Regions from separate parts of the Kitasatospora sp. NPDC088346 genome, predicted to be linked through region 1. Evidence: predicted binding sites of a transcription regulator. Region 1 holds the regulator's gene; the other holds the start of a gene.

The links. Region 1 encodes HrcA, which represses chaperone genes, less so after heat shock. Its sites were predicted from a motif close to TTNGCACTCNGNNNNNCNGAGTGCNAA; they were not measured.
Region 2: groL (chaperonin GroEL) is a predicted target of HrcA. The motif match lies at 14,452-14,478, and genes of this name have one in related genera.

What each region holds. Positions count from the first base shown of each region.
Region 1 is NZ_JBIURH010000001.1:126,406-142,131, reverse strand. Features, by position in the region: gene dnaJ (molecular chaperone DnaJ) at 1-936, opposite strand, end outside; gene hrcA (heat-inducible transcriptional repressor HrcA) at 1,008-2,087, opposite strand; gene htpX (zinc metalloprotease HtpX) at 2,320-3,240, shown strand; gene ACIOFR_RS00585 (hypothetical protein) at 3,287-3,871, shown strand; gene ACIOFR_RS00580 (DUF3097 domain-containing protein) at 3,932-4,759, shown strand; gene ACIOFR_RS00575 (class I SAM-dependent methyltransferase) at 4,904-5,767, shown strand; gene ACIOFR_RS00570 (helix-turn-helix domain-containing protein) at 5,979-6,908, shown strand; gene ACIOFR_RS00565 (spore-associated protein A) at 6,977-7,420, shown strand; gene hemW (radical SAM family heme chaperone HemW) at 7,451-8,680, opposite strand; gene ACIOFR_RS00555 (AMP-dependent synthetase/ligase) at 8,751-10,649, opposite strand; gene ACIOFR_RS00550 (ABC transporter ATP-binding protein) at 10,935-12,668, shown strand; gene ACIOFR_RS00545 (ABC transporter ATP-binding protein) at 12,791-14,689, shown strand; gene ACIOFR_RS00540 (sigma-70 family RNA polymerase sigma factor) at 14,761-15,642, shown strand.
Region 2 is NZ_JBIURH010000004.1:252,352-268,077, forward strand. Features, by position in the region: gene ACIOFR_RS08905 (hypothetical protein) at 1-395, opposite strand, end outside; gene ACIOFR_RS08910 (helicase-associated domain-containing protein) at 629-3,157, shown strand; gene pgeF (peptidoglycan editing factor PgeF) at 3,199-3,915, shown strand; gene ACIOFR_RS08920 (hypothetical protein) at 3,934-4,209, opposite strand; gene ACIOFR_RS08925 (DNA repair helicase XPB) at 4,307-5,941, shown strand; gene ACIOFR_RS08930 (hypothetical protein) at 5,984-6,205, opposite strand; gene ACIOFR_RS08935 (HelD family protein) at 6,594-8,687, shown strand; gene ACIOFR_RS08940 (copper homeostasis protein CutC) at 8,765-9,451, opposite strand; gene ACIOFR_RS08945 (hypothetical protein) at 9,518-10,450, opposite strand; gene ACIOFR_RS08950 (PadR family transcriptional regulator) at 10,447-10,794, opposite strand; gene ACIOFR_RS08955 (HD domain-containing protein) at 10,886-11,524, shown strand; gene ACIOFR_RS08960 (hypothetical protein) at 11,549-11,905, opposite strand; gene ACIOFR_RS08965 (Uma2 family endonuclease) at 11,925-12,509, opposite strand; gene groL (chaperonin GroEL) at 12,707-14,329, opposite strand; gene ACIOFR_RS08975 (cold-shock protein) at 14,638-14,844, opposite strand; gene ACIOFR_RS08980 (MoaD/ThiS family protein) at 15,452-15,726, opposite strand, start outside.

The DNA.
Region 1 (15,726 bases):
CCCGTGCAGCGGGATCGACTGGCCGGACTGGGTGCCGGGCCGGATGTCGACCTCCTCCAGCCCGTCCAGGGTCTGCAGCGGCACCTGGGTGCCGAGCGAGGCCGCCGTCATCGGGATGGTGACCGTGCAGTGCAGGTCGTCGCCGCGGCGCTGGAACGTCGGGTGGGTGGTCTCGGCGATCTCCACGTACAGGTCGCCGGCGGGGCCGCCGCCGGGGCCGACCTCGCCCTCGCCCGCCAGCTGGATCCGGGTGCCGTTGTCGACACCCGCCGGGATCTTGACGGTGAGGGTGCGGCGGGCGCGGACCCGGCCGTCGCCGGCGCACTCCGGGCACGGGGTCGGCACCACGGTGCCGAAGCCCTGGCACTGCGGGCAGGGGCGGGAGGTCATGACCTGGCCCAGGAAGGACCGGGTGACCTGGGAGACCTCGCCCTTGCCGCGGCACATGTCACAGGTCTGCGCGGACGTGCCGGGGGCCGCGCCCTCGCCGCTGCAGGTGGTGCAGGTGACGGCCGTGTCGACCTGGAGCTCCTTGGTGGTGCCGAACGCGGCCTCCTCCAGGGTGATCTCCAGCCGGATCATGGCGTCCTGGCCGCGCCGGGTGCGCGAGCGCGGTCCGCGCTGGCCGCCGGCGGCGCCGAAGAAGGCGTCCATGATGTCGGAGAAGCCGAACCCGGCCGCCCCGAAGCCGCCCGCGCCGCCGCCACCGCCGCCGTTGGGCGACAGCGGGTCCCCGCCGAGGTCGTAGACCTGACGCTTCGCGGGGTCGGAGAGCACCTCGTAGGCGGCGTTGATCTCCTTGAACCGCTCCTGCGTCTTCGGGTCCGGGTTGACGTCCGGGTGCAGTTCGCGCGCGAGGCGTCGGAACGCCTTCTTGATCTCGTCCTGACCCGCGTCACGTCGGACGCCGAGTACCGCGTAGTAGTCCGTGGCCACCAAATGCTCCGGTTTGTTCCGCCTCTAGAAGTGCTTGCGACTGCTGCGCGCCGTCCTGCGGCGCGTTGTTCCTACGACTCGGCCAGGATCTGGCCCACGTACCGTGCCACCGCTCGCACCGCCCCCATTGTGCCCGGGTAATCCATCCGGGTCGGACCGATCACCCCGAGCTTTGCCACGCTCTGGTCGCCCGAACCGTAACCGACCGAGACGACGGAGGTGGAATTGAGCCCCTCGTACGCGTTCTCGTGGCCGATCCGGACCGTCATCGTGGCGTCCGCCGTCTCACCCAGCAGGCGCAACAGCACCACCTGTTCCTCCAGTGCCTCCAGCACCGGCCGGATGGTCAGCGGGAAGTCGTGTCCGAAGCGGGTCAGGTTGGCGGTGCCCGCCAGCATGATCCGCTCCTCGTTCTGCTCGGCCAGCGTCTCGAACAGGGTGGCCAGCACCGTACTGACGGCCGGCCGGTCCCCCGCCTCGAAGGCGGCCGGGAGGTCCTCCAGCGCCGTCGGCACCTCGGGCAGCGGTCGGCCCACGGCCTTCGCGTTCAGCTTGGTCCGCAGGTCCGCCAGGACGGTGTCGCCGACCGAGCCGGGGCAGTCGACGATCCGCTGCTCGACCCGGCCGGTGTTGGTGATCAGGACCAGCATCACCTTGGCCGGGGTCAGCTGGACCAGTTCGATGTGCCGGACGGTGGAGCGGGTCAGCGAGGGGTACTGGACCACCGCGACCTGCCGGGTGAGCTGCGCGAGCAGCCGCACCGTGCGGGCCACCACGTCGTCCAGGTCGACCGCGCCCTCCAGGAAGTGCCGGATCGCCCGGCGCTCCGGGCTGGTCATCGGCTTGACCTCGGCCAGCCGGTCGACGAACAGCCGGTAGCCCTTGTCGGTGGGGATCCGCCCGGCGCTGGTGTGCGGCTGCTGGATGAAGCCCTCCTCCTCCAGCGCCGCCATGTCGTTGCGCACGGTGGCCGGGGAGACCCCCAGGCTGTGCCGCTCGACCAGCGCCTTGGAGCCGACCGGCTCCTCGGTCCCGACGTAGTCCTGGACGATCGCCCTGAGCACCGCCAGCCTGCGGTCGTCCAGCGGGCGGCTGACGGGGCGGTGCTCCACCGCGCGGGCAGGATCGACGGAACGGGGCTCGTCGACCATGGGCACGCACCTCCGTCTTCGTCCGTTGAGCTGTTGAGTGTCCGATATCTGGCACTCCGGCAGGCAGAGTGCCAGAACCTTACCTGCCAGTGTAAGGCCCGGGTCCGACGGCAGGAACGGGCCGCCCCGGTGATCCTGCCCGCATTGCCGGGGCGGCAGGCACCTGCGTGTGGTGCCCGGGGGCGCCCCGAGTGGCAGCATCGGAGGCGAGCGCGCGAGCGAAGGAGCGGCGATGTCGACTTCAGGGCAGCACTCCCGGTTCGCCCCGGACCGGGGCCTGACCGGCCGGATGGTCACCACGATGTTCCTGATCGGCCTGGTGTACGTGGGCTTCACCGGCCTGCTGATCGTCCTGTTCCGAGGGGCCTGGCCGCTGGTCGTCCTGGTCTCCGGCGGACTGTTCGTGGCCCAGTTCTGGTTCAGCGACAAGATCACCGAGCGGGCGATGGGCGCCCACGAGGTGAGCCCCGAGCAGTACCCCCAGCTGCACGGAACCGTCGACCGGCTCTGCGCCCTGGCCGACATGCCCAAGCCCCGGGTCGCGGTGGCCGACAACCCCATGCCGAACGCCTTCGCCACCGGCCGCAAGCCGGAGAAGTCCGTGGTCTGCGTCACCACCGGGCTGCTGCGCCGGCTGGAGCCGGAGGAACTGGAGGGCGTCCTCGCGCACGAGCTCTCGCACGTCGCGCACCGGGACGTGGCGGTGATGACCATCGCGGGCTTCCTCGGCGTCCTGGCCGGCGCGATGACCAGGATCGCCTTCTACAGCGGCATGATGGGCGGCAACCGCAACAGCAACGACAGCAACACCGCCATCGCGATGATCATCATTCCGCTGGTCAGCATGGTGGTCTACGCCCTCAGCTTCCTGCTCACCCGGCTGCTCTCGCGCTACCGGGAGCTGGCCGCCGACCGCGCCGCCGCCCAGCTCACCGGCCGGCCGAGCGCGCTCGCCTCCGCCCTCACCAAGGTGACCGGCCAGATCGCCGCGATCCCCACCCGGGACCTGCGCCAGGCGCAGGCCTACAACGCCTTCTACTTCGCACCGGCGCTCAGCGCCCGGGACGCCGCCACCCAGCTGCTGTCCACCCACCCGTCGCTGGAGCAGCGGCTGGCGCAGCTGGCGAAGATCTCCGCCGAGCTCGGCCGGTGACCCGCCGGGCCCGGCCGGCGGGGACCATCCAGCAGAGGAGCCGCACGTGGGATTCCTGGACGCGCTGTTCGGCCGCAGCAAGCCCGTCAGACCCGACCTCGACCAGCTCTTCGGGGTGCCCTCGGCCGCGCTGACCCTGGAGGCGGCCGCCGCCTTCCGACCGACCGGCCTGGGCTCGGTCTGCTTCGCCGCCGTCGAGGGCGGCGCCTTCGCCGAGGTGGAGCAGCAGGTCAGGGCGCTGCTCGACGCCGACACCCCGAACGGCGGGGTGCCGGTGGAGGCCTCCCAGGACGACTACGGCTACTCCTGGCTGCTCGCCCGGCACTCCCCCGAGCAGCTGCCCGAGCTGGTGAACGACCTGCACGCGGTCAACAGCGAGCTGGAGGCCAACGGGTTCGGCCCGCAGCTGCTCTGCTCGCTGGTGGGCTTCCGCAACGCCGCCGGGCAGCCGCTGGCGCTGGTGTACCTGTACAAGCGCGGTTCGTTCTATCCGTTCGCCCCGATGCCGGGCGGCGGCGAGAAGCGCAACTCCCCGCTGGAGCTCCAGGTGAAGGCGGCGCTCGGCAACGACCTGCGGCTGGAGCAGGACCTGAGCCGCTGGTTCCCGGTCTGGGGCGCCCCCGGCCTGTGACCGGGCCGCGCCCGGCCGGGCCGCGGGGTGACGGCGCGTCGGATTCCGTATAGTCCCGGCATGCGCAGCAGGGAGTACGGACCGGACCTGACCCCGCCGTGGAAGCGGCAGCAACCCGCCCCCGAGGTGGCGGCCGATCGCGACCTGGTGGTCGAGGAGGCCGCGACCGGGTTCTGCGGGGCCGTGGTGCGGTGCGAGAAGACCGCGGAGGGGGTGACCGTCACCCTGGAGGACCGGTTCGGCAGGCACCGGGTCTTCCCGCTGACGCCGCGCGGCTTCCTGCTGGAGGGCCGGGTGGTCACCCTGGTGCGGCCGGCCGGTCCGGCCCCCGCCCGCGGGCCCGGGGTGACGGCCTCCGGGTCGGTCGCGGTGCCGGGCGTCCGGGCACGGGTGGCGCGTGAGTCGCGGATCTACGTCGAGGGGCGGCACGACGCCGAACTGGTCGAGCGGGTCTGGGGCGACGACCTGCGGATCGAGGGCGTGGTGGTGGAGTACCTGGAGGGCGTGGACGACCTGCCGGCGATCGTCGCCGCCTTCCGGCCCGGTCCCGGCCGGCGGCTCGGCGTGCTGGTGGACCACCTGCTGCCCGGCACCAAGGAGCACCGGATCGCCGGGCAGGTGAGCGGCGACGCGGTGCTGGTCGTCGGGCACCCGTACGTCGACGTCTGGCAGGCGGTCAAGGCCTCCAGCATGGGCATCCCGGGCTGGCCCGAGGTCCCGCGCGGGGAGGGGTGGAAGGAGGGCGTCTGCCGCCGCCTCGGCTGGCCGGTGGACACCCCGGCGGCATGGAAGCGGATCCTCGCCTCGGTGAACTCCTACAAGGACCTCGACCCCGCCCTGCTGGGCCGGGTCGAGGAGCTGATCGACTTCGTGACCCAGCCGGCCTGAACCGGCCCCGCCCGACCCGGCCCGACCCGGCTCGGCCCAGCGGCCGCCGGCCGCCGTCCGGGGCGCGGCGGCGGACCGCCGCATACGCTGGTGGTGTCCCGCAGTCTGCGCGCACCGGGCTCCCCGGGGCGGACGGGAGGACCGATGGCCACCGACCGGCCGAACCCCGCACCGTACGCACCCCCCGCGCCGCCCGGACACCCCGCGCCGCCCGGAGCGTACGGCCGGGAGCTCTTCGAGCCCGGCGCCCCGGGCGAGGCCGAGCGGATCGACTACGGCGCCATCGCCTACGACGCCTTCACCAGGGCCCGGCTGCTGGCCCTCGGCGCCCGCCCGGGGCTGCGCTGCCTGGACGTGGGCGCCGGCACGGGCACGGTGTCGCGCTGGCTGGCCGAGCAGGTCGGCGCCGAGGTGCTGGCCGTCGACCGGGACCCGCGCTTCGTCGAGCCGTACGCCGGGCCCCGGCTGCGCACCCTGGCCGCCGACGTCACCTCGGCGGACTTCGACCCCGGCCGCTTCGACCTGGTGCACGCCCGGTTCCTGCTGATGCACCTGCCCGACAGCCGCCGCACGATCGCCCGCCTCGCCCGGCTGCTGGTCCCCGGCGGGCGGCTCGTCCTCGGCGACGCGGTCGACCTCACCACCGCCGGGGCGCCGGACAGCCCGTACCGCCTGGCGATGCGGGCGATGTGGCGCGGCCTGCGGGAGTCCATCGGTACGGACGTGGGGTGGACGCCCGAGTACCCCGCGCGGCTGCGCGGGGCGGGGCTGACCGGGGTGGGTGCCGAGGTGCACGTCCCGCCGCTGACGCCGGGCGCGCCGATCACCGCCTTCTGGCTGGACACCTGGCGGCGGATGCGCGGGCCGATGCTCGCCACCGGCCTGGTCGACGAGAGGACCCTGGCGGCGGCCGAGCGCGACCTCGCCTCGCCGGAGTTCGCGGACCTCTCCCCCGGCATGATCACCGCCTGGGGCGAGCGGCCCCGGGGCGGCCACGAGGAGGACTGACCGCCCGGATGCCGCCCGGGGCGGCCCCGGCGCCCTTCCGACGGGCGTCCGGCCCCGCAACCGGCGGGTGGGTTTTCGGACGGATGTCCACGAACGGCCCTGCGCCGGGGGTCCGGCTCCGGCCAAGGCGGGCGTTCGGGCAGGCACCGACCCCTCCCTCTTGAGAGCGTGAGCATGCCAAACCTGTCCGCTTCGACAGTGGGGGTACGACATGCGAACAGAACAGGGATCGACCGGAGCCGGGGGCGTGTGGGAGCTGGTCGTGGGGCGGCCGGAGCCCCGGCTGCGGGAGCACATCCTGGGCTATCGCGGCTTCCGGCAGGATCTGCGCCAACCCCGCCGGCGGCTCGAGGTGCCGACCGACGTCCTGACGCTGATCATCGGGTTCGAGGCCCCGATGCGGCTGTTCGACGCGGTCACGGGCCGCTCGCGCGGGTCGCTCGTCTCGTCGGTGGCCGGCCTGCACCGCACGGCGTCCATCGGCGAGCACGGCGGGCGGATGCACGGCGTGGCGGTCTCGCTGACGCCGCAGGGCGCCTACGCCGTCCTCGGGCCGGTGGCCGCCGAGCTGGCGTCCCGGTGGGCCGACCTGGGCGAGGTGCTCGGCCGGCCGGCCCGAGAACTGGTGGACCGACTGGCCGAGGCCCCCGGGTGGACCCTGCGGTTCGCGCTGCTGGACGCCTTCTTCACCGCCCGGCTCACCGCAGGCCACGGCTGGGACCGGGAGGTCCAGCTGGCCTGGGACGGGCTGCGCCGGTCGGCCGGCACCGTCCCGGTCGGCCGGCTCGCCGCACGGAGCGACTGGAGCCTGCGCACGCTCCAGACCCGGTTCCGCGCGCAGGTCGGCCTGCCGCCCAAGCAGGTGGCCCAGATCCTGCGCCTGCAACGGACCCTGGCGGCGTTCGTCAGGCGCCCCGAGCTGACCGGGGCCGAGGTCGCGGCCCTGTGCGGCTACTACGACCAGGCGCACCTGGACCGCACCTTCCGCTCGATGGTCGGCTGCTCCCCCGGCACGTTCTTCGGCCACCGGGCCGCCCTGACGGGGGCCGAGCCGGCCGACCGGCTGGCGGACCGGATCACCAGCGCGGTGCTGCCCGACCGGCTGCTTTCGCCTTCGTACAAGACCTCGCACGGGCGGTGAGACGAGTCTTGGTCCGGGCCACGAGGCCCGCACATCCACGGACCACGGACTCGACAGGGAGAACCGACATGACCGCACGCACGGACAGCCGTACCCGACGCCCCGGCGGCCTGGTGGCGAAGGCGATGCTCGGGGCGGCCGCGCTGACCGCGCTGGCGACCGTCCCGGCCGGCGCCGCCGAGCAGCAGATCCTCTCGGCGCCCTACAACGGCGCCTGCGGGTCCGGCTACGGGGTGGTCAACTCCGCGCCGGTCGGCGAGGGCACGATCTACCTGACCTACAACAGCTCCAACGGCTACAACTGTGCCGTGACGGTCCGCAGGAACGACGGGACCAAGCCCTGGATGTCGGTCAAGATCTCCCAGGGCGAGGACCCGGGCTGGGCAAGCACCGACGAGGGCTACTTCGGCGGCTACGCCGGGCCGGTGTACGTCTACGGCAAGGGCCACTGCATCGACTGGTTCGGCGCGATCGGCACCGCGACGATGATCGTCAACGACACCAACTGCTGAGCCCCGGGCCCGCCCGGACGGAGCCGCGGCTCAGTCCACCAGGTCCCGCACCACCCCGTCGGCCAGCAGGCGGCCGCGCAGGGTGAGGGCGGCCCGGCCGTCCGCGTGGGCGGCCGGGTCCAGCAGGCCGTCGGCCAGCGCGCGGTCGGCGGCCCGCAGGCCGTCCGGGGTGAGCAGGGTCAGCGGGCAGCCGTCGACCAGCCGCAGCTCCAGCAGGATCCGCTCGACCCGGCGGTCCTCGCCGGCCAGCAGTTCCCGGCCCTGGGCCGGGGTGCGGCCCTCGGCCAGCGCCTGCGCGTACGCGGCGGGGTGCTTGGCGTTCCACCAGCGGACCCCGCCGACGTGGCTGTGCGCGCCGGGGCCGGCGCCCCACCAGTCGCCGCCGGTCCAGTAGAGCTCGTTGTGGCGGCAGCGGCCCTCCGGGGTGGTGGCCCAGTTGGAGACCTCGTACCAGGCGTACCCGGCCGCGGCGAGCGCCTGCTCGGCGATCAGGTAGCGGTCGGCGTGCACGTCGTCGTCGATCATGGGAAGCTCGCCTCGCCGGACCCGGGCGGCCAGCTTGGTGCCGTCCTCGACGATCAGCGAGTACGCGGAGACGTGGTCCGGGCCGGCGCCGATCGCGGCGTCCAGGGAGGCCCGCCAGTCGTCGTCGGACTCGCCGGGGGTGCCGTAGATCAGGTCCAGGTTGACGTGCTCGAAGCCGGCCGCCCGCGCCTCGGCCACACAGGCCTGGGGCCGGCCGGGGGTGTGGTGCCGGTCGAGCAGCCGCAGCACGTGCGGCCGGGCGCTCTGCATGCCGAAGGAGATCCGGTTGAAGCCGCCCTCGCGCAACTCGGCCAGGTAGGCGGGGTCGACCGACTCGGGGTTGGCCTCGGTGGTGACCTCGGCGTCCGGCGCCAGGCCGAACTCGTCCCGGATCGCGGCCAGCATCCGCACCAGGTCGCGGGCGGGCAGCAGGGTCGGGGTGCCGCCGCCGAGGAAGACCGTCCGGACCGGCAGCTCGGCGTGGCCCAGCACCCGGCGGGCCAGCCGCACCTCCGCCACCAGGTTGTCCGCATAGGTCTCCTGCGAGGCCACCGTGCCGGACGAGCGCAGCTCGGTCGCGGTGTAGGTGTTGAAGTCGCAGTAGCCGCAGCGGGTGGCGCAGTACGGCACGTGCACGTAGAAGCCGAAGGGCCGCTCCCCCAACCCGGTCAGGGCGTGGGCGGGCAGGGAACCGTCGGACGGCACGGGTTCGCCGTCGGGGAGTGCGGAGGGCATTGCTCCATTGTCCCGTACGGCCCGCACTGCTCGGCGGCAGCGGTCCCGGGCCGTACGGGACGGGGTGGGCTCACGCCTCGACGGTGCCCGCGTACATCTCGGCGACGGCGTCGGCATAGGTCTTCTCGACCACCGGGCGCTTGATCTTCAGGCTCGGGGTGAGCTCACCGTGCTCGATGTCCAGGTCGCGCGGCAGCAACGAGAACTTCTTGATCGTCTGCCAGCGCTGCAGCTCGGTGTTGAGCCGCTGGACGAAGCCCTCGATCAGGGTGTGCACCGACGGATCGGCGACCACCTCGGCGTAGGTCCGGCCCGCCAGGCCGTGCTCGGCGGCCCACGGCATGATCACCGCCTCGTCGAGGCCGATCAGCGCGGTGCAGTAGTTGCGGCCGTTGCCGATCACCAGGATGTTGCTGACGAACGGACAGATCGCCTTGAACTTGCCCTCGACCTCGCTGGGCGCGACGTACTTGCCGCCGGAGGTCTTGAACATGTCCTTCTTGCGGTCGGTGATCCGCAGGTAGCCGTCCTTGTCGAGCTCGCCGATGTCGCCGGTGTGGAACCAGCCGTCCGGCTCCAGCACCTCGGCGGTCTGCTCGGGCAGGTTGTGGTAGCCGCGCATCACCCCGGGGCCGCGCAGCAGGATCTCACCGTCCTCGGCGATCCGGACCTCGGTGCCGGGCAGCGCGGTGCCGACCGTGCCGACCCGGTAGTCCTCGGAGCGGTTGACGGTCGAGCCGGCCGAGGTCTCGGTCAGGCCGTAGCCCTCCAGCACCGGTACGCCCGCGCCCTTGAAGAAGAAGCCGATCTCGGGTGCGAGCGCCGCGCTGCCGGAGACCGCGCCGCGCAGCCGCCCGCCGAAGGCCGCGCGGATCTTCGCGTAGACCAGCCGGTCGGCGATCGCGTGCTGGACCCGCAGACCCAGCGGCGCGGTGTCCTGACCGGTCGCGACCCGGCTCTCCTGGGTGACCCGGGCGTACTCGCGGGCGACGCCCGCCGCCCACATGAAGATCCTGTACTTGGCGCCGCCCTCGGCCCGGGCCCGGCCGGCGATCCCGTTGTAGACCTTCTCGAAGATCCGGGGCGCGGAGGCCATCAGGGTCGGACGGATCACCGGCAGGTTGTGGATGATCCGGTCCACCCGGCCGTCCAGCGCCATCACGTGGCCGGTGGCGATCTGGCCGGAGATCAGGGTCTTGCCGAAGACGTGGGACAGCGGCAGCCACATGAACTGGACGTCCTCGGCGCGCAGCAGCCCGCTCTCCTGCTGCGCCAGGCCCTCGTACGCCCAGCAGTCGTGCACCAGGCGCACGCCCTTGGGGCGGCCGGTGGTGCCCGAGGTGTAGATCAGGGTGGCCAGCTGCTCCTTGTCGATCGCCTCGACGGCCTTGTCGACCGCGTCCGGGTGCTCGGCCAGGTGGGCGGCGCCGCGCTCCTCCAGCTCGGCCAGCGTGAGCACGGTCAGTCCGCCGGTCTCGACCGGGCCGGCCGGGGCGTCGAACAGCACCACGTACTCGAGCGCGGGGAGCTTGTCCTTCTCGGCGACGGTCTTGGCGAGCTGCGCCTCGTTCTCGGCGAACATCGCCTTGCACTGGGCGTTGGCGAGGATGAAGGCCGACTCGTCGGCGTTGGTGCTCGGGTAGACGGTCGTGGTGGCCGCGCCCGCGCACATGTTGCCCAGGTCCGCGATGATCCACTCGATCCGGGTGGAGGAGGAGATCGCGACCCGGTCCTCCGACACGATGCCGAGCGACATCAGACCGGCGGCGGCCGCCTTCACCCGCTCCGCGGTCTGCGCCCAGGTCAGCGAGCGCCACTGCTCGGCGCCGGGAGCCCCGTCCGCCGCGTGCTCGTCGACCGGTGCGGGATACCGGTACGCCTCATGGCCGGGAGTGGCCTCTACCCTGCTGAGGAAGAGGTGTGCCACGGAGGGCGGACGCCGCTCGATCATGGACTGCACGCTGCTCAACGGGGACCTCCGGGGGGCGGGTGGCCAAGGGTGGTAGTGACAGCGACCGTGGGGGGCAGCCGCGTCCGGCCGACTTCTTAACCAGCGAGTAACAAGACGGCAATCAGCAGCCTAGGGGGTACGGAGCCGTTCCGTAAGGGGGTCACGACGGGTGGCACGCCTGCGGTCCGGCAGTGCAAAGGACTGTACAAGCCAGCAGGTTCGGTGCCGAAGAGGCCGGACCCTTGCAGTTCGGAATCAAAAAACGGGGATGCACGGCATCCCGGCGACGACGAGAGTGTCACGGTGCTCATCAGACTGCTCCGGGCCCATCTGAGGCCCTACTCCCGACCCATCCTCCTCCTGGTCCTGCTCCAACTCGTCTCCACCATCGGCATGCTGTACCTGCCCGCGCTGAACGCCGACATCATCGACGACGGCGTGCTCAAGGGCGACACCGGCTACATCCTGCGGATCGGCGGGGTGATGATCGCCGTCTCGCTGGCCCAGGTGGTCTGCTCGATCGGCGCCGTCTACTACGCGGCCCGCACCGCGATGGCGGTCGGCCGGGACATCCGCGCCGCCGTCTTCGACCGGGTGCAGGGCTTCTCGTCCCGCGAGCTCGGCCAGTTCGGCGCCCCCTCGCTGATCACCCGCACCACCAACGACGTCCAGCAGGTCCAGATGCTCACCATGCTGGCCTTCACCCTGATGGTGGCCGCGCCGATCATGTGCGTCGGCGGCGTCGTCATGGCGCTCAGCCTCGACGTGCCGCTCTCCGGCCTGCTGCTGCTGGTCATCCCGCTGCTCGGCGCCGTCGTCCTGGTCCTGATCCGCCGGCTGCGCCCGCAGTTCCGCGGCATGCAGACCCGGATCGACGGGGTCAACCGGATCCTGCGCGAGCAGATCACCGGCATCCGGGTCATCCGGGCCTTCGTCAAGGACGGCCACGAGCAGCGGCGGTTCGGCGCCGCCAACGAGGAACTCGCCGACGTCTCGCTGAAGGTCGGCCGGCTGCTGGCCCTGATGTTCCCGGCCGTGATGGCCGTGGTGAACATCTCCAGCGTCGCGGTGCTGTGGTTCGGCGCGCACCGGATCGACAGCGGCGCGATGCAGATCGGCGCGCTGGGCGCCTTCCTGTCCTACCTGATGCAGATCCTGATGAGCGTGATGATGGCCACCTTCATGTTCATGATGGTGCCGCGCGCCGAGGTCTGCGCCGAGCGGATCCAGGAGGTGCTGGACACCGAGTCCAGCGTCGTCGCGCCCACCGCCCCGGTCACCGAACTGCGCTCGCACGGCCACCTCGAACTGCGCGGCGTCGACTTCCGCTTCCCCGGCGCCGAGGCCTCGGTGCTGCGCGGGATCGACATCACGGCCCGGCCCGGCGAGACCACCGCGGTCATCGGCTCCACCGGCAGCGGCAAGTCCACCCTGCTCGGCCTGGTCCCCCGGCTGTTCGACGCCACCGGCGGCACCGTGCTGGTCAACGGCGTGGACGTCCGCGAGATCGCCCCCGAGCGGCTGGCCGAGGTGATCGGCCTGGTCCCGCAGAAGCCGTACCTGTTCACCGGCACGATCGCCTCCAACCTCCGCTACGGCCGGCCCGACGCCACCGACGAGGAACTCTGGCAGGCCCTGGAGACCGCGCAGGCCAGGGACTTCGTCGAACGCCTGGAGGGCGGCCTGGACGCGCCGGTCTCGCAGGGCGGCACCAACGTCTCCGGCGGGCAGCGCCAGCGCCTCGCGATCGCCCGGGCCCTGGTCCGGCGCCCGGAGATCTACCTGTTCGACGACTCCTTCTCGGCCCTCGACTACACCACCGACGCCGAGCTGCGCCGGGCCCTGGCCGCCGACACCGCGGAGGCCACCGTGGTGATCGTCGCCCAGCGGGTCTCCACCATCCGCGACGCCGACCGGATCATCGTGCTCGACGAGGGCGCGGTGGTCGGCAGCGGCACCCACCACGAACTGATGGCCGACAACCCGACGTACCGGGAGATCGTGCTCTCCCAGCTCACCGAGCAGGAGGCGGCGTGACCACCCCGAAGCAGGGCCCCGAAACCGGCGGCCCCGCGCACCACAAGCCCGCCAGCGGCGGCGCGGTCGGCGGCTCCCAGGAGGCGGCCGCCCGGCGCGGCGGCCCCGGACCGGCCCGGTTCATGGGCGCCCAGGGCACCGAGAAGTCGATGGACTTCAAGGGCTCCGGCCGTCGCCTGCTCACCCTGCTCCGCCCCCAACGGGCGCTGCTCTACGGCGTCCTGGCGCTCGGCACGCTCAGCATCGGCTGCGCCGTGGTCGGCCCGAAGATCCTCGGCCGGGCCACCGACCTGATCACCGCGGGCGTGGCCGGGCGGGCCTACCCGGCCGGGCTGACCCACGACCAGGTGGTCGACGCGCAGCGCGCGGCGGGCAACACCAAGGTCGCCGACGTGCTCTCCACCGTCGACTTCACCCCCGGCCACGGGATGGACTTCGACGCGATCGGCACCGTGCTGCTCTGGGTGCTGGCGATCTACGTCGCCTCGGCGGTGTTCGGCGTCGTCCAGGGCCGGCTGGCCACCACCGCCATCCAGCGCACCGTCTACCGGCTCCGCCAGGACGTCGAGACGAAGATCTCCCGGCTGCCGCTGAGCTACTTCGACAAGCAGTCCCGCGGCGAGGTGCTCAGCCGCGCCACCAACGACATCGACAACATCGGCCAGTCCATGCAGCAGACCATGGGCCAGGTGGTGAACTCGCTGCTGACCATCGTCGGCGTGCTGGCGATGATGTTCTGGATCTCCTGGCTGCTGGCTCTGATCGCGCTGATCTCGGTACCGCTCTCGGTCGTCGTGGCGACCCGGGTCGGCAAGCGGGCGCAGCCGCAGTTCGTCGCCCAGTGGCGGACCACCGGCAGGCTGAACGCGCACATCGAGGAGATGTACACCGGGCACGCCCTGGTCAAGGTGTTCGGCCGCCAGCAGGAGGCAGCCGAGACCTTCCGCAAGGAGAACGAGGACCTCTACGAGTCCAGCTTCCGCGCCCAGTTCATCTCCGGGATCATCCAGCCCGCGATGATGCTGATCGGCAACCTGAACTACGTGCTGGTCGCGGTCGTCGGCGGACTGCGGGTCGCCAGCGGCGCGCTCACCGTCGGCGACGTGCAGGCCTTCATCCAGTACTCCCGGCAGTTCAGCCAGCCGCTCACCCAGGTCGCCTCGATGGCCAACCTGGTGCAGTCCGGCGTCGCCTCCGCCGAACGGGTCTTCGAACTGCTCGACGCCCCCGAGCAGAGCCCCGAGCCGGCCGTACCGCAGCGCCCGGCGGAGCTGAACGGCCGGGTCGCCTTCGAGGACGTCTCCTTCCGGTACGACCCGGACAAGCCCCTGATCGACGGTCTGTCCCTGAAGGTCGAACCCGGCCACACGGTGGCCATCGTCGGCCCGACCGGCGCCGGCAAGACCACCATGGTCAACCTGCTGATGCGGTTCTACGAGGTCAGCGGCGGCCGGATCACCCTGGACGGGGTGGACATCGCCGCGATGTCCCGCGAGGAACTGCGCGCCGGCATCGGCATGGTGCTCCAGGACACCTGGCTGTTCGGCGGCTCCATCGCCGACAACATCGCGTACGGCGCCGACGGCGCCACCCGCGAGCAGGTCGTCGAGGCGGCGAAGGCGGCCCACGTGGACCGCTTCGTGCGGACCCTCGCCGACGGCTACGACACCGTCATCGACGACGAGGGCACCAACGTCAGCGCCGGCGAGAAGCAGCTGATCACGATCGCCCGGGCCTTCCTCGCCCAGCCCGGCATCCTGGTGCTTGACGAGGCCACCAGCTCGGTGGACACCCGCACCGAGGTCCTGATCCAGCGCGCGATGGCCCGGCTGCGCAGCGGCCGGACCAGCTTCGTGATCGCCCACCGGCTCTCCACCATCCGGGACGCCGACGTGATCCTGGTGATGGAGAACGGCTCGATCGTCGAGCAGGGTTCGCACGACGAGCTGATCGCCGCCCAGGGGGCGTACCACCGGCTCTACCAGGCCCAGTTCGCCCAGGCGGTCGCCGAGGTCGACTGAGCGGGGCCCGTCACGACGCGAGGGGGAGGCCCACGGCAGCGGCCTCCCCCTCGCGCTACCGTGGGCGGGTGATGGACGAAGCACCGGCCGCCCCGGACGCCTTCGAGGCGAACCGCCGCTACCTCGGCTCGGTGGCCTACCGGCTGCTCGGCTCCCTGACCGACGCCGAGGACGTGCTGCAGGAGGCCTGGCTGCGCTGGCGCGCCGTCGACCGGCAGCAGGTCGCCGATCCCCGCGCGTACCTCACCACCGTGGTCACCCGGCTCTGCTACGACCAGCTGGGCTCCGCCCGGGCCCGCCGGGAGGCCTACTTCGGCGAGTGGCTGCCCGAGCCCGCGGTCGCCGAGGAGGACTCCCCCGCGCACCGCGCCGAACTGGGCGAGTCGGTGTCGCTGGCGATGCTCGCCGTGATGGAACAGCTCACCCCGGCCGAGCGGGCCGCCTTCGTGCTGCACGACGTCTTCGCGGTCGGCTTCGAGGAGATCGCGGCCTCGCTCGACCGCAGCCCCGACGCCGCCCGTCAGCTGGCCTCCCGGGCCCGCCGCCGGGTCCGCGACGGCGGCCGGCACACCGCGGTGGACCCGGCGGAGCACCGGCAGGTCGTGCACGCCTTCGCCGCCGCCACCACCAGCGGCGACCTGGAGGGACTGCTCGCCGTGCTCGACCCCGAGGTGGTCTGGCACTCGGACGGCGGCGGCGTGGTCAGCGCCGGTGCCCGCCCGGTGTACGGCGCGGACAAGGTCGCCCGCCTGATCCTCGGCCTGATCGCCCGGGCCTTCGGGCCCGGCTCGACCGCCTCCTTCACGTTCGCCCGGGTCAACGGCGAGCCGGGCATGGTCTTCCACGAGGCGCCGGGCCGGGTCGGCGGGGTGCTCGCGCTCTCCGTCCGGGACGGCCGGATCACCGAGGCCCACATCGTGGTCAACCCGGAGAAGCTCACCCACGTGGCGTGACGCAGGTCACGCCCGGCCCGGTGTCACACCGCGGCGGGCTGCGTCGTCCCCTTCCCGAACGCGCGGCGCACCGCGCACCGACGG
Region 2 (15,726 bases), on a different contig from region 1:
GGCACGACCGGCGCGGGCGCGGGCTCCTCGAAGGGGTAGAACTTGACGGCGTCCCAGCCGGGGAACCTCGCCGTGACGTCCTCGCCGACCGAGCGCCGGCCGGAGTCGGCACCGGCCGCCGCACCGGACCCCGCACCGGTGCCGGTGAGCGACCGGTCCCACAGCGGCACATCCGACCGCGGTACGTCCGACCGCGGCACGTCCGACCGCGACGACGACGGGCCCGGCGACGAACCGGCGGAGGACGAACCGGACGGCGGCGGGGGCGCAGCGGCCGGCACCTGCGCCGCGTACACGCTCTCCTCGGGCTGCGTCCCCCCGTCGCCCCCGGCGCCGGCTCCCAGCACCCGCCCGCCGACCCGCCACCACTCGCCGTTCGTAGGACTGTCCGCCATCGCCCCGCCACCCCGCATCGCACCGCACCGCACGGCCCACCTGCGCTGACGGTACCCACTGCCGCCCGCCCCAAGCGAGCGCTTCGCCCCCTCGCGCCCCGGCCGGACGCCACGTGCCCGCGGCCGCGCCCGGTCCGGTCGCGGTCCCGGGGTCCGTCCTCGCACTCCCGCCCGGCCCGATCCGCCCGTCGCCCCTTGCCCTCCCTCGGTCCGGGCCGACTAACCTGGGTCGGATGACCACCACGCAGAGCGGGTCGCGCCCCGGCCGGGCCGCCGCCCCCCGCACGCTCGCCGAGGAGCTCCGCGCCCGGAGCGACCAGGCGCTCACCGGCCTGCTGCGGGCGCGGCCCGATCTGCTCAACCCGGTCCCCGGGGACCTGACCCAGCTGGCCGCCCGGCTCTCCAGCCGGGCCTCCGCGCTGCGCGCCCTGGAGCGCCTCGACCGGTTCACCCTTCAGGTCGCGGAGGCGCTCGCCGCGCTGCCCGACGGCGGCCCGGACACGGCCGTGCGCACCCTGCTGACCGGCCCGGCCCGGGTGAAGCCGCACCCGTCGGCCGATCCGGTCGACCGGGAGGCCGTCGCCGCCGCCCTGCCCGCGGCCCTCGCCGAGCTGCGCGAGCAGGCACTGCTCTGGGGCCCGGACTCCGCCCTGCGGCTGGTGATCGCGGTCCGCGAGGCGCTCACCCCCAGCGCCGCCAACCCCGGCCGGACCGGTCTCGGTCCGACGGTGGCCGAAGCCACCGTCGGCATGTCCCCCGCCCGCCTCCAGCAGCTGCTGGCCGGCGCCGGGCTGCCGCCGACCGCCGACCCGGTCACCGCCGTCGCCGCCCTGGCCGGCCTGCTCGCCGATCGCAAGCGCTGCGCCGCGCTGCTCGCGGAGGCACCCGAACCGGCCCTGGCGCTGTTGGAGCGCCTGGTCTGGGGCCCGCCCACCGGCACCGTCCCGGACGCGGCGCGGCCGGTCACCGTGGACGAGGTCCGCAGCCCGGTGGAGTGGCTGCTCGCCCGCGGCCTGCTGCTGCCGTCCAGCGCGGGCTCCGTGGTGCTGCCCCGCGAACTGGCGCTCCACCTGCGGGGCGGCCGCAGCCACCGTGCGGTGGAGGCCGCACCGCCCGCCCTCACCGCCGCCGACACCCGCGATCCCCAGGCGGTGGACGGCGCCGCGGCCGGCCAGGCGTACACCGCCGTCCGCACCGTCGAGGAGCTGCTGGACGCCTGGGGCCTGCAACCGCCCGCCACCCTGCGGGCCGGCGGGCTCGGCGTCCGCGACCTCAAGCGGGCCGCGCTGATCCTGGAGTGCCCCGAGCCGGTCGCCGCATTCTGGCTGGAACTCGCCTACACCGCGGGCCTGCTGGCCCCGGACGGCGAGGCCGACGAACGCTGGGCGCCCACTCCCGGCTACGACCTCTGGCTGCAGCAGCCCACCGCCGACCGCTGGGCGCAGCTCTCCCGCAGCTGGCTCACCGCCACCCGGGTCGCCGCGCTGACCGGCAGCCCCGACGGCAAGGGCAGGACCCGGGCCGCCCTCGGCCCCGAGCTGGACCGCACCCTCGCCCCGCTGGTCCGCCGCGCCGTGCTGGAGCTGCTCGGCGAGCTGCCGACCGGCTCGGTGGTGGGCGCCGGGGCCCTGCTGCCCGTGCTCCGCTGGCAGCGGCCGCTGCGTGGCGGGCCGACCGGCCCGGACGGCCGCGACCTGCGCGACCACCTCACCGAGTGGACGCTGGAGGAGGCCGAACTGCTCGGCGTCACCGGCCGCGGCGCGCTGGCCTCGCCCGCCCGCGCCCTGCTGGCCGGCGCCGACCCCGGCCCGCTGCTGGACCCGCTGCTGCCGCGGCCGCTGGACCACGTGATCCTGCAGCCCGATCTGACGGCCATCGCCCCCGGTCCGCTGCTGACCCCGCTCGCCCAGGCACTCGCCCTGTGCGCGGACGTCGAGTCCAAGGGCGGTGCCACCGTCTACCGCTTCACCCCCGACTCGGTGCGCCGCGCGCTGGACGCCGGCCGGACCGCCGCCGACCTGCGCACCTTCCTCACCCAGCACTCCCGCACCCCGGTGCCGCAGCCGCTCAGCTACCTGATCGACGACGTGGCCCGCCGGCACGGCGTGCTGCGGGTCGGCGCGGCCTCCTCGTACCTGCGCTGCGACGACCCGGCCCTGCTCGCCGAGGTGCTGGCCGACCGCCGGGCCGCCGAACTGAGGCTGCGGCTGCTGGCGCCGACGGTGCTGGCGGCCCAGGCCGGTCCGGAGACCCTGCTGTCGGTGGTCCGGCAGATGGGGTACGCACCGGTCGCCGAGTCCGCCGAGGGCGACGTGCTGATCACCCGCCCGGACAGCCACCGCACCCTGCCCCGCACGCCCCCCGTCCCCGTGCCGGACGGCCCGCCGCAGCCGGACGAGGTGCTGCTCGCCGCCGCGCTCAAGGCGATCCGGGCCGGCGACCGGGCCGCCACCGCGGTGCGCCGGGAGACGGTGGCCGGCCCGGCCGCCACCCTGCAGCAGACCGGTCCCGCCCGCACCGACCTGCGCCACCTGCCGCGCAGCGCCGCCGCCGACACCCTGGCCGCACTGCAGACGGCCGTCCTGCTCGGTGAACGGATGTGGATCGGGTACATCAACGCGGAGGGGCTGTCCTCGCAGCGGGTGGTCGACCCGGTGAAGGTGGAGGGCGGCTTCGTCACCGCGTACGACCACCTGTCCGACGAGGTCCGTACCTTCGCCCTGCACCGGATCACCGGCGTCGCCGAGGTCGACGAGGACTGACCGCCGGACCAGCCGCACCACCTACCCACTGGGGGACCCCGATGGAACTCGCACCCGGCATCCGGTACGCGGTCGCCGACCGTCGCGGCGGAGTGAGCGCCGCACCCTTCGACAGCCGCAACCTGGGCGGCACGACCCGGGACGACCCGGCCGCCGTCCGGCGCAACCGCGAGCTGACCGCCCGTGAGTTCGGCCTGGACCCGGCCCGCGTGGTGTTCATGCGCCAGGTGCACAGCGCCGACGTGCGCTACGTCACCGAGCCGTTCGGGGCGGACGCGCCGCCGCTCGACGGGGTGTTCACCGACCGGCCCGGACTGGCCCTGGCGGCGCTGGCCGCCGACTGCGCGCCCGTCCTGCTGGCCGACCCGGTCGGGCGGAGGGTGGGCGCGGCCCACTCGGGGCGGGTCGGCACCGTGTCGGGCGTGGTGCCCGCCCTGGTCGCGGCCATGACCGAGCGCGGCAGCGACCCGGCCGACCTGGTGGCCCTGATCGGTCCGCTGGCCTGCGGACGCTGCTACGAGGTGCCGGCGGCGATGCGCGAGGAGGCCTGCGCCGACCTGCCGGAACTGTGGTCCACCACCCGCCGGGAGACCCCGGCGCTGGACGTCCGGGCGGGGATCACCGCCCAGCTCACCCGCGCCGGGGTGACCGGGATCCGGCACGACGACCGGTGCACCATGGAGGACCCGGACCTGTTCTCGCACCGCCGCGAGCAGACCACCGGCCGCTTCGCGGCCTACGTCTGGCTCACCGGCTGAGACCCGGCCCGGCGGTGCTCAGTGCTGCTGGGCCTGTTGGGCGTCCTGCTCCTGCTTCTGCTTCTTCGCCTCGTCGACGATCGCCTGCGGGTCCGGCATCTTGGGCTCGACCCCGGTCAGCAGACCGGTGACGGTGAAGGCCGCGGTGCCGAACAGCCCGCCGGGCTGCCCGATGTCCGCGACCTGGTCGAGGCCGGGGGTGGGAGCGGCCTGTGCCGGGGTCGCACCGACGGCGGTGGCGACGGCGGCGCCGGAGAGGGCGAGGCCGGCCAGGAAGCGGTTGCGCTTGTTCATGGGCTGCTCAACGAGCCCGTGGCCGTCCGGTCACCCGGCTCCACCCGAGTGCGGGACAATGGAAGGTCTGCGACACCACCACCGGAGGGCTCCCCGCGTGAACGACGGACCGCTCATCGTCCAGAGCGACAAGACGCTGCTGCTGGAGATCGACCACCCCAAGGCCGCCGACTGCCGCCGCGCCATCGCCCCGTTCGCCGAGCTGGAGCGGGCGCCCGAGCACATCCACACCTACCGGGTCACCCCGCTCGGTCTGTGGAACGCCCGCGCCGCCGGCCACGACGCCGAGCAGGTGGTGGACGCCCTGGTGACGTACTCCCGCTACCCCGTGCCGCACGCGCTGCTGGTGGACGTCGCCGACACCATGGCGCGCTACGGGCGGCTGCAGCTGCAGAAGCACCCGGTGCACGGGCTGGTGCTGTCCACCACCGACCGCCCGGTGCTGGAGGAGGTGCTGCGCTCGAAGAAGATCGTCCCGCTGGTCGGCGCCCGGGTCGACCCGGACACGGTGGTGGTGCACCCCTCCGAGCGCGGGCAGATCAAGCAGATCCTGCTCAAGCTCGGGTGGCCCGCCGAGGACCACGCCGGGTACGTGGACGGCGAGGCCCACCCGATCGAGCTGGACCAGGACGGCTGGCACCTGCGCCCGTACCAGCAGCAGGCCGTGGAGGGCTTCTGGCACGGCGGCAGCGGCGTGGTGGTGCTGCCCTGCGGCGCCGGCAAGACGCTGGTCGGCGCCGCGGCGATGGCCGAGGCCAAGTCGACCACGCTGATCCTGGTCACCAACACCGTCTCGGCCCGGCAGTGGAAGCACGAGCTGGTGAAGCGGACCTCGCTGACCGAGGACGAGATCGGCGAGTACAGCGGAACCCGCAAGGAGATCCGCCCGGTCACCATCGCCACCTACCAGGTGATGACGACCAAGCGGAAGGGCGTGTACGCGCACCTGGAGCTGTTCGACGCCCGGAACTGGGGCCTGGTGGTCTACGACGAGGTGCACCTGCTGCCCGCGCCGGTCTTCAAGTTCACCGCCGACCTCCAGGCCCGCCGCCGGCTCGGCCTGACGGCGACCCTGGTGCGCGAGGACGGCCGCGAGGGCGACGTGTTCTCGCTGATCGGCCCGAAGCGCTTCGACGCCCCGTGGAAGGAGATCGAGGCGCAGGGCTACATCGCCCCGGCCGACTGCTGCGAGGTGCGGGTGACCCTCTCCGACTCCGAGCGGCTCACCTACGCGACCGCCGAGCCGGAGGACAAGTACCGCTTCTGTTCCACCACCGCGACCAAGCGCCGCGTGGTGGAGTCGCTGGTCCGCAAACACGCGGGCGACCAGACCCTGGTCATCGGGCAGTACATCGACCAGCTGGACGAACTGGGCGAGGTGCTGGACGCCCCCGTGATCAAGGGCGAGACCAGCAACGCCCAGCGGGAGAAGCTGTTCGAGGCCTTCCGGACCAAGGAGATCAGCGTGCTGGTCGTCTCCAAGGTCGCCAACTTCTCGATCGACCTGCCGGAGGCGACGGTGGCCATCCAGGTCTCCGGCACCTTCGGCTCGCGCCAGGAGGAGGCCCAGCGCCTCGGCCGGGTGCTGCGCCCCAAGGCGGACGGGCACTCGGCGCACTTCTACTCGGTGGTCGCCCGGGACACCGTCGACCAGGACTTCGCCGCCCACCGGCAGCGGTTCCTGGCCGAGCAGGGCTACGCCTACCGGATCATCGACGCCGACGACGTGTGACCGACCGGCCCGACCCGGGTGACCGACGGGCCGGCCGCCGGGTCAGAAGCGGACGCCGTCCCGGCCGAGGAAGACCACCCGGGCGGCGGTGTCCAGCAGGATGCCGACGTTGCGGACGGCCGTGGTCATCGGCCGGTGACGGCGGGGCCCGGTGGCCGAGGTCGCGCCGGCGGCGACCCGGGGACCGGGGACGGAGTTCTCGGACGTGCGCGCCCGGCGGGCGGAAGCCGCGGCCCGGGGCGCCGTGATGTGTACGGTGCTCATGCCTTCAACAGTAGGTTTTCGGCCATACGAACGGCATCAGTCCGAAGACCGTAGTCAGGGGGGCCGAGGTCGTCCTTCCGGCGTACGCGGAGCCCTGGGGCTCTCGGGGGCGCGGGTCCGGGTCGTACGGCGCGCGGGCCGGGCTCGTGCGCCGCGCGGGGGAGGCCGGCGCACGGTGAATTGATTCGCGCCGCCCGGTGAGCGGGTCTATGCTCTCCGGTCTGCCCCCTCCCGAACCGTGGTGCCCGTCGTCGGCAGCCGTGGGAGGTCCCGACCGGTCGGCAACCGGCGGTACCCCCTCCACCGTGAGCTCCGACAAGTCCGCTGCACTGCCCTGCCCGCCCCGCCGTTCCGTGCGACGGGCACCAGGCAGCCGGGAAGGTTCGCTGTGCCATCTCCCACCCCCACCGACGATCCGCTGCGCCGTGAGCGGGACCACCTGGCCGCCTCCCGGGCGGCGCTGCGCGCGATGCGCGAGGACGTCGAATCGCTCGACCTGCGGGACGTCACGGGCACCTGGGTGTCCGCCGCCGTCCTGCGCAACCAGATCGAGCTGCGGATCGCCGCGCTGGCCGACCTGGCGCACACCCCGCTGTTCTTCGGCCGCCTCGACTACCTCCACCCGGTCGGCGCGGCCCCCTCCTCGCCGACGGCCGACGAGGAGGAGGCCGCCGGCGGGGAGGAGGCCGCCGGCGGGGAGCGGTTCTACATCGGCCGCCGGCACGTGCACGACGCGGACGGCGACCCGATGGTGATCGACTGGCGCGCGCCGGTCTCCCAGCCGTTCTACCGGGCCAGCCGCAAGGAGCCGCTGGACGTCGAGCGGCGGCGCCGGTTCGGCTACACCGGCGGCGAGCTGACCGCCTACGAGGACGAGCACCTGACCGACCCGACCGAGACCGAGACCCGCTCGGCCCTGCTCGCCGCCGAGATCGAGAAGCCCCGCGTCGGCCCGATGCGGGACATCGTGGCGACCATCCAGCCCGAGCAGGACGAGATCGTCCGGACCGACGTCTCCGGCACGGTCTGCGTCCAGGGCGCGCCCGGCACCGGGAAGACCGCCGTGGGCCTGCACCGGGTCGCCTACCTGCTGTACGCGCACCGCGAGCGGCTCGCCCGCACCGGCACCCTGGTGATCGGCCCGAACCGCTCGTTCCTGCACTACATCGAGCAGGTGCTGCCCGCGCTCGGCGAGGTGGACGTCGCCCAGGCCACCGTCCAGGACCTGGTCGGCCGGGTCGAGGTGCGCGGCGAGGACTCGGCGGCCGCGGCGACGGTCAAGGGCGACGCCCGGATGGCCGAGGTGCTCCAGCGGGCCGTACGGGCCGGGATCAGCCTGCCGGCCGAGCCCTGCGTGGTGGTCCGCGGCTCCCGGCGCTGGCGCGTCCCGGCCTACGAACTCGTCGAGATCATCGAGGAGTTGCAGCGCCGCGGGATCCGCTACGGCGCGGCCGCCGAGGCGCTGCCGCAGCGGATCGCACACGCCGTCCTGGTGAAGATGGAGCAGGGCGGCGAGGCCCCGGACGACCGGGTGCAGGACGCGGTGGCCCGCACCCCCGCCGTGAAGGCCGTGGTCCGGGCCTGCTGGCCGGCGGTCGACCCGGTCCGGCTGGTGCACCGGCTGCTCGCCGACGCGGCCTTCCTCGCCGAGTGCGCCGAGGGGATCCTGAGCCCCGAGGAGCAGGAGCTGATCCGCTGGGCGCGGCCGCCGCGCTCGGTGAAGTCCGCCCGCTGGTCGGCCGCGGACGCGGTCCTCGTGGACGAGGCCTTCGACCTGGTCCAGCGCACGCCCTCGCTGGGCCACGTGGTGCTGGACGAGGCGCAGGACCTCTCGCCGATGCAGTACCGCGCGGTCGGCCGGCGCTGCTCGACCGGCTCGGCCACCGTCCTGGGCGACCTGGCCCAGGGCACCACGCCCTGGGCGACGGGGAGTTGGCCGGAGGCGCTGCACCACCTGGGCAAGGCGGGGGCCCACGTCGAGGAGCTGACCCAGGGCTTCCGGGTCCCGGAGGAGGTGATCGTCTACGCCTCCCGGCTGCTGCCCTCGATCGCCCCGGGCCTGGCGCCGGCGTCCTCGGTCCGCGAACTGCCCGACTCCCTGGCGGTCCGTCACGTTCCGGACGGTCTGCTGGAGTCGGTGGTGGCGGCCTGCCGCGGGACGCTCGCCCTGGAGGGGTCGACCGGCCTGATCGCGGCGGACGCCCGGATCCCCCTGCTGGCCGAGGCGCTGACCGCGGCCGGCCTGCCGTTCCTCGACCCGGGCACCGAGACCACGGCCGACGCCCGGCTGACCCTCGTCCCGGCCTCGCTCGCCAAGGGCCTGGAGTACGACTACGTGGTGCTGGACGAGCCGGCCGCGGTGGTCGCCGGGGAGCCGGACGAGCGGACCGGACTGCGCCGGCTGTACGTGGCACTGACCCGGGCGGTGTCCGGGCTGACCGTGCTGCACAGCGAGCCGCTGCCCGAGCAGCTGCGGTCATGAGGACGCGGGCGTGACGGAGCGGGTGGGAAGAAGGGGGCCGCGGTCCGCCGACCGCGACCCCCGCCTCCCGGACGCCCTCAGGCGTCGATCAGGGCCCGCCACTCGGCGACCTTCGCCGCGTCGACCGGGGTGTGCCAGTCGTCGGTGCGGACGGCTCCGCCGATGTGGAACGCGTCGAAGCCGGCCGCCCGCAGCCCGGGGACGTGCTCGGCCCGCAGGCCGCCCCCGACCAGGATCCGCTGCCGGTAGCCGGGCTCGCCCGCCTTGGCCAACTCGCCCTCCAGGACGTGCTGCCCGTGCGAGACGCCCGCGGCGGCGCCGGAGGTGAGGTAGGTGTCCAGGCCGGGGAGGTCGGCGAGGTCGGCGCGCAGCGCCGCGCGGTCGGCGCTGTGGTCGATGGCGCGGTGGAAGGTCCAGCGGCAGCCGGCCACCGCCTCGGCGACGGCGCGGGTCGCGGGCAGGTCGAGCCGGCCGTCCGCGGTCAGGAAGCCCAGGACGAACTCCTCGGCGCCCTCGGCGCGCAGGGCGGCGGCCCGGGCGAGCAGCTCGTCCAGGCCGCCGGGGGTGAAGCCGTCCCGGATGCGCAGCATGACGCGCAGCGGGAGGTCGACGGCGGCGCGGATCGCGGCGAAGTCCGCCACCGCCGGGGTGAGGCCGTCGGCGGCCATGTCCGTGACCAGTTCGAGGCGGTCGGCGCCGCCGGCTGCGGCGGCCTGGGCATCCTGCGCGGTCAGCGCGATGACTTCGAAGATTGGTCTAGACATGCGGCTACCTTGCCACACCCCCCGCCACCTCGGCGAGCCCCCGCGGGCAGTCACCCGACCGCCCGTTCAGTCCGCCGTCGGCGGCCGGTGCGACAGCCGGGCCTCGTGCCGGCGCCGGAGCCACCGGGCCCAGACCATCGCCAGGATCACGAACACCAGGTAGCCCGCCACCCGGCGGGCACCGCCGAGCTCCAGGTCGATCCAGTACCAGAGGTTGTCGTCGATCAGCAGCGGCAGCGCGCCGATCGCCGCCGCGGCCGGCAGCACCCGGCCGCGGGCCAGGCCCAGCAGCGGCAGCGCCACCAGCGCGAGCCGGTAGGGGTGCCAGCTCGGGTCCCAGAGCAGGTGCGTGTCAACGACCTTCCCGCCCACCGTGAGCAGCAGCGCCACCGCGACGCCCGCGAGGACGGTGGGCACCGCCCGGCGCACCCGCCCGCCGAGCAGGTCCGCCGGCGCCGGGAGCAGCAGCACCAGCCAGACCGCGAGGCCCAGCGAGGCCCGGACGGCCTGTGCGAGGTAGACCGACAGCGGCAGGTGCTGGAACGCCGGGCTCTGGGTGGCCCAGCCGACCTCCAGCACGATCCCGGCAACGGTCGCGGCCACCGCGATCCAGCGCGCCGCCACCCAGCGCCCGGCCAGCCCGGCCACCAGGGCCACCGCCCAGACGACGGGGAGGCCGACCCACCACCAGCGCAACTGCCCGTGCCAGGCGAAGTCGTACGGCGCCATCCGCCACGCCGCGCCGGCCTGCCGGCCGAGCCCGGCCCCGACCACGAACGGCACCGCCGCCGCGATCAGCTGCCCGGGCAGGCCGCCGGAGGTCAGCCCGGCCCGCAGCCGCAGGCCGTGGCCGGCCAGCCCGGCCAGCTCGCGGGCCCGGCCCAGGCGGCCCGTCCCGGCGGCCAACGAGTCGTAGACCTCGGCGAGTTCGGCGCCCCGGTCGGCACGGTAGGCGCGCGGGTAGAGCCGCAGCACGGCGTCGAGTGTGCGGTCGCTCATGCGAAGGCTCCGTTCAGTCGGGGACGGACGACCGCGAGCCGCCGCTCGGCCTCGGCCGCGACGGCCCGCAGGCGCTCGGCCTCGGCGGCCAGCACCGCCCGGCCGGAGTCGCTGAGCGCGTAGGTACGGCGGGCCCGGCCGTCCACCACCTCGTCGCTCTCGACCCGGATCAGGCCCTGCCCGAGCAACCGGTCGAGCGCGCCGTACAGCGTGCCGGCCCGCATCCGGACGCGGCCGCCGGAGATGACGGCGATCTCCTGGATCAGCGCGTAGCCGTGCCGGGGCGCGTCGGCGAGGGCGGTGAGCAGGAGCAGCGTGGGCTCCTGGATCGAACGTTCTGTCATGTCGCCCATATATACCGGTCGTCGGTATATACCGTCAGGCGATTCGAGAAACCCGGCCCTCCCTGACGGACCGTCGCCGCGCCGGGCCACAATGGGCGCCATGACCGCCGACCTGCTGGACCGCTGGAACGACCTGCTGCGCCGCTGCGGCGCGACCGTGGACCCGCAGCCGTACGGCCGGGACCTGCTGGGGCGCTGGGCCGAACCGCAGCGCCGCTACCACACCACCGACCACCTGCGGGCGGTGCTCGACCACGCGGACGCGCTCGCCGCGCAGGCCGCGGACCCGGACGCCGTCCGGCTGGCGGCCTGGTTCCACGACGCCGTCTACCGGCCGGACCGCTCCGAGAACGAGGAGCGCAGCGCGACCCTGGCGGTCCGGGCGCTGCGCGAGGCCGGGCTGGCCGAGCCGCTGGTCGAGGAGGTGGCCCGGCTGGTGAGGCTCACCGTCACGCACGCCCCCGAGGCCGGGGACCGCAACGGCGAGGTGCTCTGCGACGCCGACCTGGCCGTGCTCGGCGGCTCGCCCGAGCAGTACGCGGCGTACGCGGCCGCCGTCCGCGAGGAGTACGGCTTCGTTCCCGAGGACGCCTTCCGGGCGGGCCGGGCGACGGTCCTGCGCCAGTTGCTGGAGCTGCCCGCGCTGTACCGCACCGAGGCCGCCCGGGCACGCTTCGACGCCGCCGCGCGCGCCAACCTGGCGGCCGAGCTCAGGACCCTCGAAGGCTGACCCGGCCAGGCCGGCCCAGCACGGTCAGGTCAGCTTCCCGACCGGCGCGACGATAAGGCCCTCCTTGCCGCACACCCAGCGCGGGTCCGGTCCGAGCTCGGGTTCCACGCTCAGCGCGTGCGGGTCGCCGTCCCCGGCGCAGGCCTCGCACAGCGGCCAGCGGCCGTACGCCTCCAGCAGCGCGTCCTGGACGTCCTGGGCGACCAGCCCGAGCACGAACTCGGTGCCGTCCGGCCACTGCTCCAGCCACCAGCGGCGGTGCGTCACGGCGTCCTCGACCAGGGACACCACGGCGGCGTCCGCGACGTCGCGGGCGGTCAGGTCGGCGAGGATCAGCGCCCGGGCGCTGTGCAGTGCGGCTTCGATCTCAGGACTGGCCATCCGCCCATTGTCCCGCAGCTCAGCGCGGCCCCGGGAACCCGTCGGTCACCAGCTCGGCCCCGAACGGCTCCGGCAGGGAGACCGGCTTGCCGAAGGGCGTGCGCAGGCTCCGCCGGTAGGCACCGTTGACCGGCTCCGAGAACAGCGTGACGGTCGGGCCGTGCTCGTCGAAGCGGTCGATCAGCAGGTAGTGCGGGACGGGTGCGTGGGCGTAGGCCCAGAGCTTCCTGGTGCGGTCGTGCCGTGCGTTGCCGGCGGAGGTGATCTCGACGGCCAGCAGGATCTCGGAGGCGTCGACCGGGTCCGCGTCGCCGCGGTCCGGCTGCTTGAGGAGCTCCTTGTCCACGACCACCAGGTCCGGGACGTAGATCCGCTCCGACTGCACGATCTCGACTCCGAGGGTCTGATAGGCGCCGATCTCCGGAGGGAGGCAGCGCACCAGGGCGTCATGCACCTCACCAGCGATCAGGTTGTGGCCCTTGCCGGGCGGTGGCACCAAGACGATCTGCCCTTCCTCGATCTCGGCGCGCCAGCCCTCCGGGACGTCCAGTTCCCTCCAGGTGTCCAGCAGGTAGGTCCACTCCCGTTCCGACTCCACGGCCATCGCGGTCACCGCCGTCCCCCCTTCTGTCGCATGACGCTGCTCGCCCTCACCGTAGCCGCGCTCCGAGGCGCCGGGACCCTTCATGCGCCCAGCGTCGCACGATCGGGTGACCGGGGGCGAGAACGCCGCGAGGGCGGCCTCCCCGTGGGGAGACCGCCCTCGCGGACGATCGGAACTCGCCGATCCTCGAAGGAGGATCAGAAGTCCATGTCACCGCCCGGCATGCCGCCGCCGGCCGGCGCGCCGGCCTTCTCGGGCTTGTCGGCGATGACGGCCTCGGTGGTGAGGAAGAGCGCCGCGATGGAGGCGGCGTTCTGCAGCGCGGAGCGGGTGACCTTGGCCGGGTCGATGATGCCCGCGGCGATGAGGTCGACGTACTCGTTGGTGGCGGCGTTCAGGCCGTGACCGGCGGGGAGGTTGCGGACCTTCTCCACCACGACACCGCCCTCGAGGCCGGCGTTGGTCGCGATCTGCTTGATCGGGGCCTCCAGCGCCACGCGGACGATGTTGGCACCGGTGGCCTCGTCGCCGTCGAGCTCCAGCTTGTCGAAGGCGACACCGGCCTGCAGCAGCGCGACGCCACCACCGGCGACGATGCCCTCCTCGACGGCGGCCTTCGCGTTGCGGACGGCGTCCTCGATGCGGTGCTTGCGCTCCTTGAGCTCCACCTCGGTGGCCGCGCCGGCCTTGATGACGGCGACGCCGCCGGCCAGCTTGGCGAGGCGCTCCTGGAGCTTCTCGCGGTCGTAGTCCGAGTCGCTGTTCTCGATCTCGGCGCGGATCTGGTTCACGCGGCCGGCGACCTGGTCGCTGTCGCCGCCACCGTCGACGATGGTGGTCTCGTCCTTGGTGATGACCACCTTGCGGGCGGTGCCCAGCAGGTCGACGCCGGCGTTCTCCAGCTTGAGGCCGACCTCCTCGGAGATGACGGTGCCACCGGTGAGGATGGCGATGTCGCCGAGCATGGCCTTGCGGCGGTCACCGAAGCCCGGGGCCTTGACGGCGACGGACTTGAAGGTGCCACGGATCTTGTTCACGACCAGGGTCGACAGGGCCTCGCCCTCGACGTCCTCGGCGATGATGACGAGCGGCTTGCCGCTCTGCATGACCTTCTCCAGCAGCGGGAGGAGGTCCTTGACCGAGCTGATCTTGGAGTTGGCGATCAGGATGTAGGGGTCCTCGAAGGAGGCCTCCATCCGCTCCAGGTCGGTGGCGAAGTAGGCCGAGATGTAGCCCTTGTCGAAGCGCATGCCCTCGGTGAGCTCCAGCTCCAGACCGAAGGTGTTGCTCTCCTCGACGGTGATGACGCCTTCCTTGCCGACCTTGTCCATCGCCTCGGCGATGAGCTCGCCGATCTGGGTGTCGGCGGCCGAGATGGAGGCGGTGGAGGCGATCTGCTCCTTGGTCTCCACGTCCTTGGCCTGGGCGAGCAGCTGGTCGGAGACGGCCGCGACGGCCTTCTCGATGCCGCGCTTCAGGGCCATCGGGTTGGCGCCGGCCGCGACGTTGCGCAGGCCTTCCTTGACCAGGGCCTGGGCGAGCACGGTGGCGGTGGTGGTGCCGTCACCCGCGACGTCGTCGGTCTTCTTCGCGACCTCCTTGACGAGCTCCGCGCCGATCTTCTCGTAGGGGTCCTCGAGCTCGATCTCCTTGGCGATGGAGACACCGTCGTTGGTGATCGTGGGGGCGCCCCACTTCTTCTCAAGGACGACGTTGCGGCCCTTGGGGCCAAGCGTCACCTTGACGGCGTCGGCAAGCTGGTTCATCCCGCGCTCAAGGCCGCGGCGAGCTTCCTCGTCAAACGCGATGATCTTTGCCATGTGAAGTGGTCCTCCGGGACGCGATCGACTGCATCGGACCGAAGGGTGCCCGCGACGGACGGCCCTGCGAGCGGGGGTCCTGTCCCCTACCGCTCCCGGGAGGCCTCACCGACCCGATCCGTTTGTCACTCTCGTACCGAGAGTGCTAACGCCAATGATTAGCACTCTCGGGTGGCGAGTGCAAGCCCGATCGCGGGGTGTCCCCGAACATGGCGGCAGGCCCGCACGGGGATGCCGTACGGGCCTGCTGCCGGTGATCTGTGGCCGCCAGCTCGTTGACCGAACCGAGGCTCCGCAGGTCGAAGAGGTCACGCAACCAGCGCGCGGACCATGTCCGCCTGCGGACCCTTCTGCCCCTGGGAGATCTCGAACTCGACCCGCTGGCCCTCTTCGAGGGTGCGGTAGCCGTCCATCTGGATCGCGCTGTAGTGGACGAACACGTCCGCACCACCGTCGACCGCGATGAAGCCGTAGCCCTTCTCGGCGTTGAACCACTTGACGGTGCCCTGAGCCATTCCGAACTCCCCTTGTGCTGTGCTGGCCCTTCACGGACCCGCAGGGTGCGGGTCCAGAGGTCTGGAAGGCCGGCCCGGGAACCCCCCTGGGCGCAGCCGTGCACGCCGCAGACCACCGCGCCGGGCCCGAAAGGGGAACCGGAACGCGGGTGAATGCGTCGACCGCGGCTGAATGTATCCGGACATGCGCCCTCTGCAACAGGCCCCACTTTTGGGCAAATGCTACGGGCCGCAGGGGATATGACGGGATGAAAGCGGCACTTGTGTGCAATTGACGCCGGACATCGGGGACCAACGGCGCAAATCGCCGAAATAATTCTGACGGCGGCCTGACAGTTCCCGGCCGCGCTCCGCCGCACCGGCCTCAGTGCACGGACAGGCGCTGCGTACCCGACCGGAGGACGGGGACAGGCTCGCTCGAATCGGCCTCGAATGCCCCGTTGCCCCGCACTCTATACCCAGCCACGTGCGCAAATGTCCGCCGGCAACGCCGGGAGCCGTCGCCGGGACCGGAATTTCCGCATTCCGTTCCTGGCGACGGCTCAGGCGTGCTAGCAGCCCCGCGGGAAGTGCCGGGGAAGTGCCCGGCGAGGGGCGTCGGCCGAGGTCAGCAGCCGCCGGCCACGGCCGGGATGATGGAGACGGCGGCGCCGTCCTTGACCGCGGTCTGCAGGCCGCCGTCGAATCGCACGTCGTCGTCATTCACGTACACGTTGACGAATCGCCGCAGCTGGCCGGCGTCGTCCAGGATCCGGGCCGCGATGCCCGGGTGGTTCCGCTCCAGGTCGCCGATCACCTCGGCCAGGGTGGAGCCCTCGGCGGCCACCTCGGCCGAACCGCCGGTGTAGGTGCGCAGGATGGTGGGGATGCGGACGGTGGCGC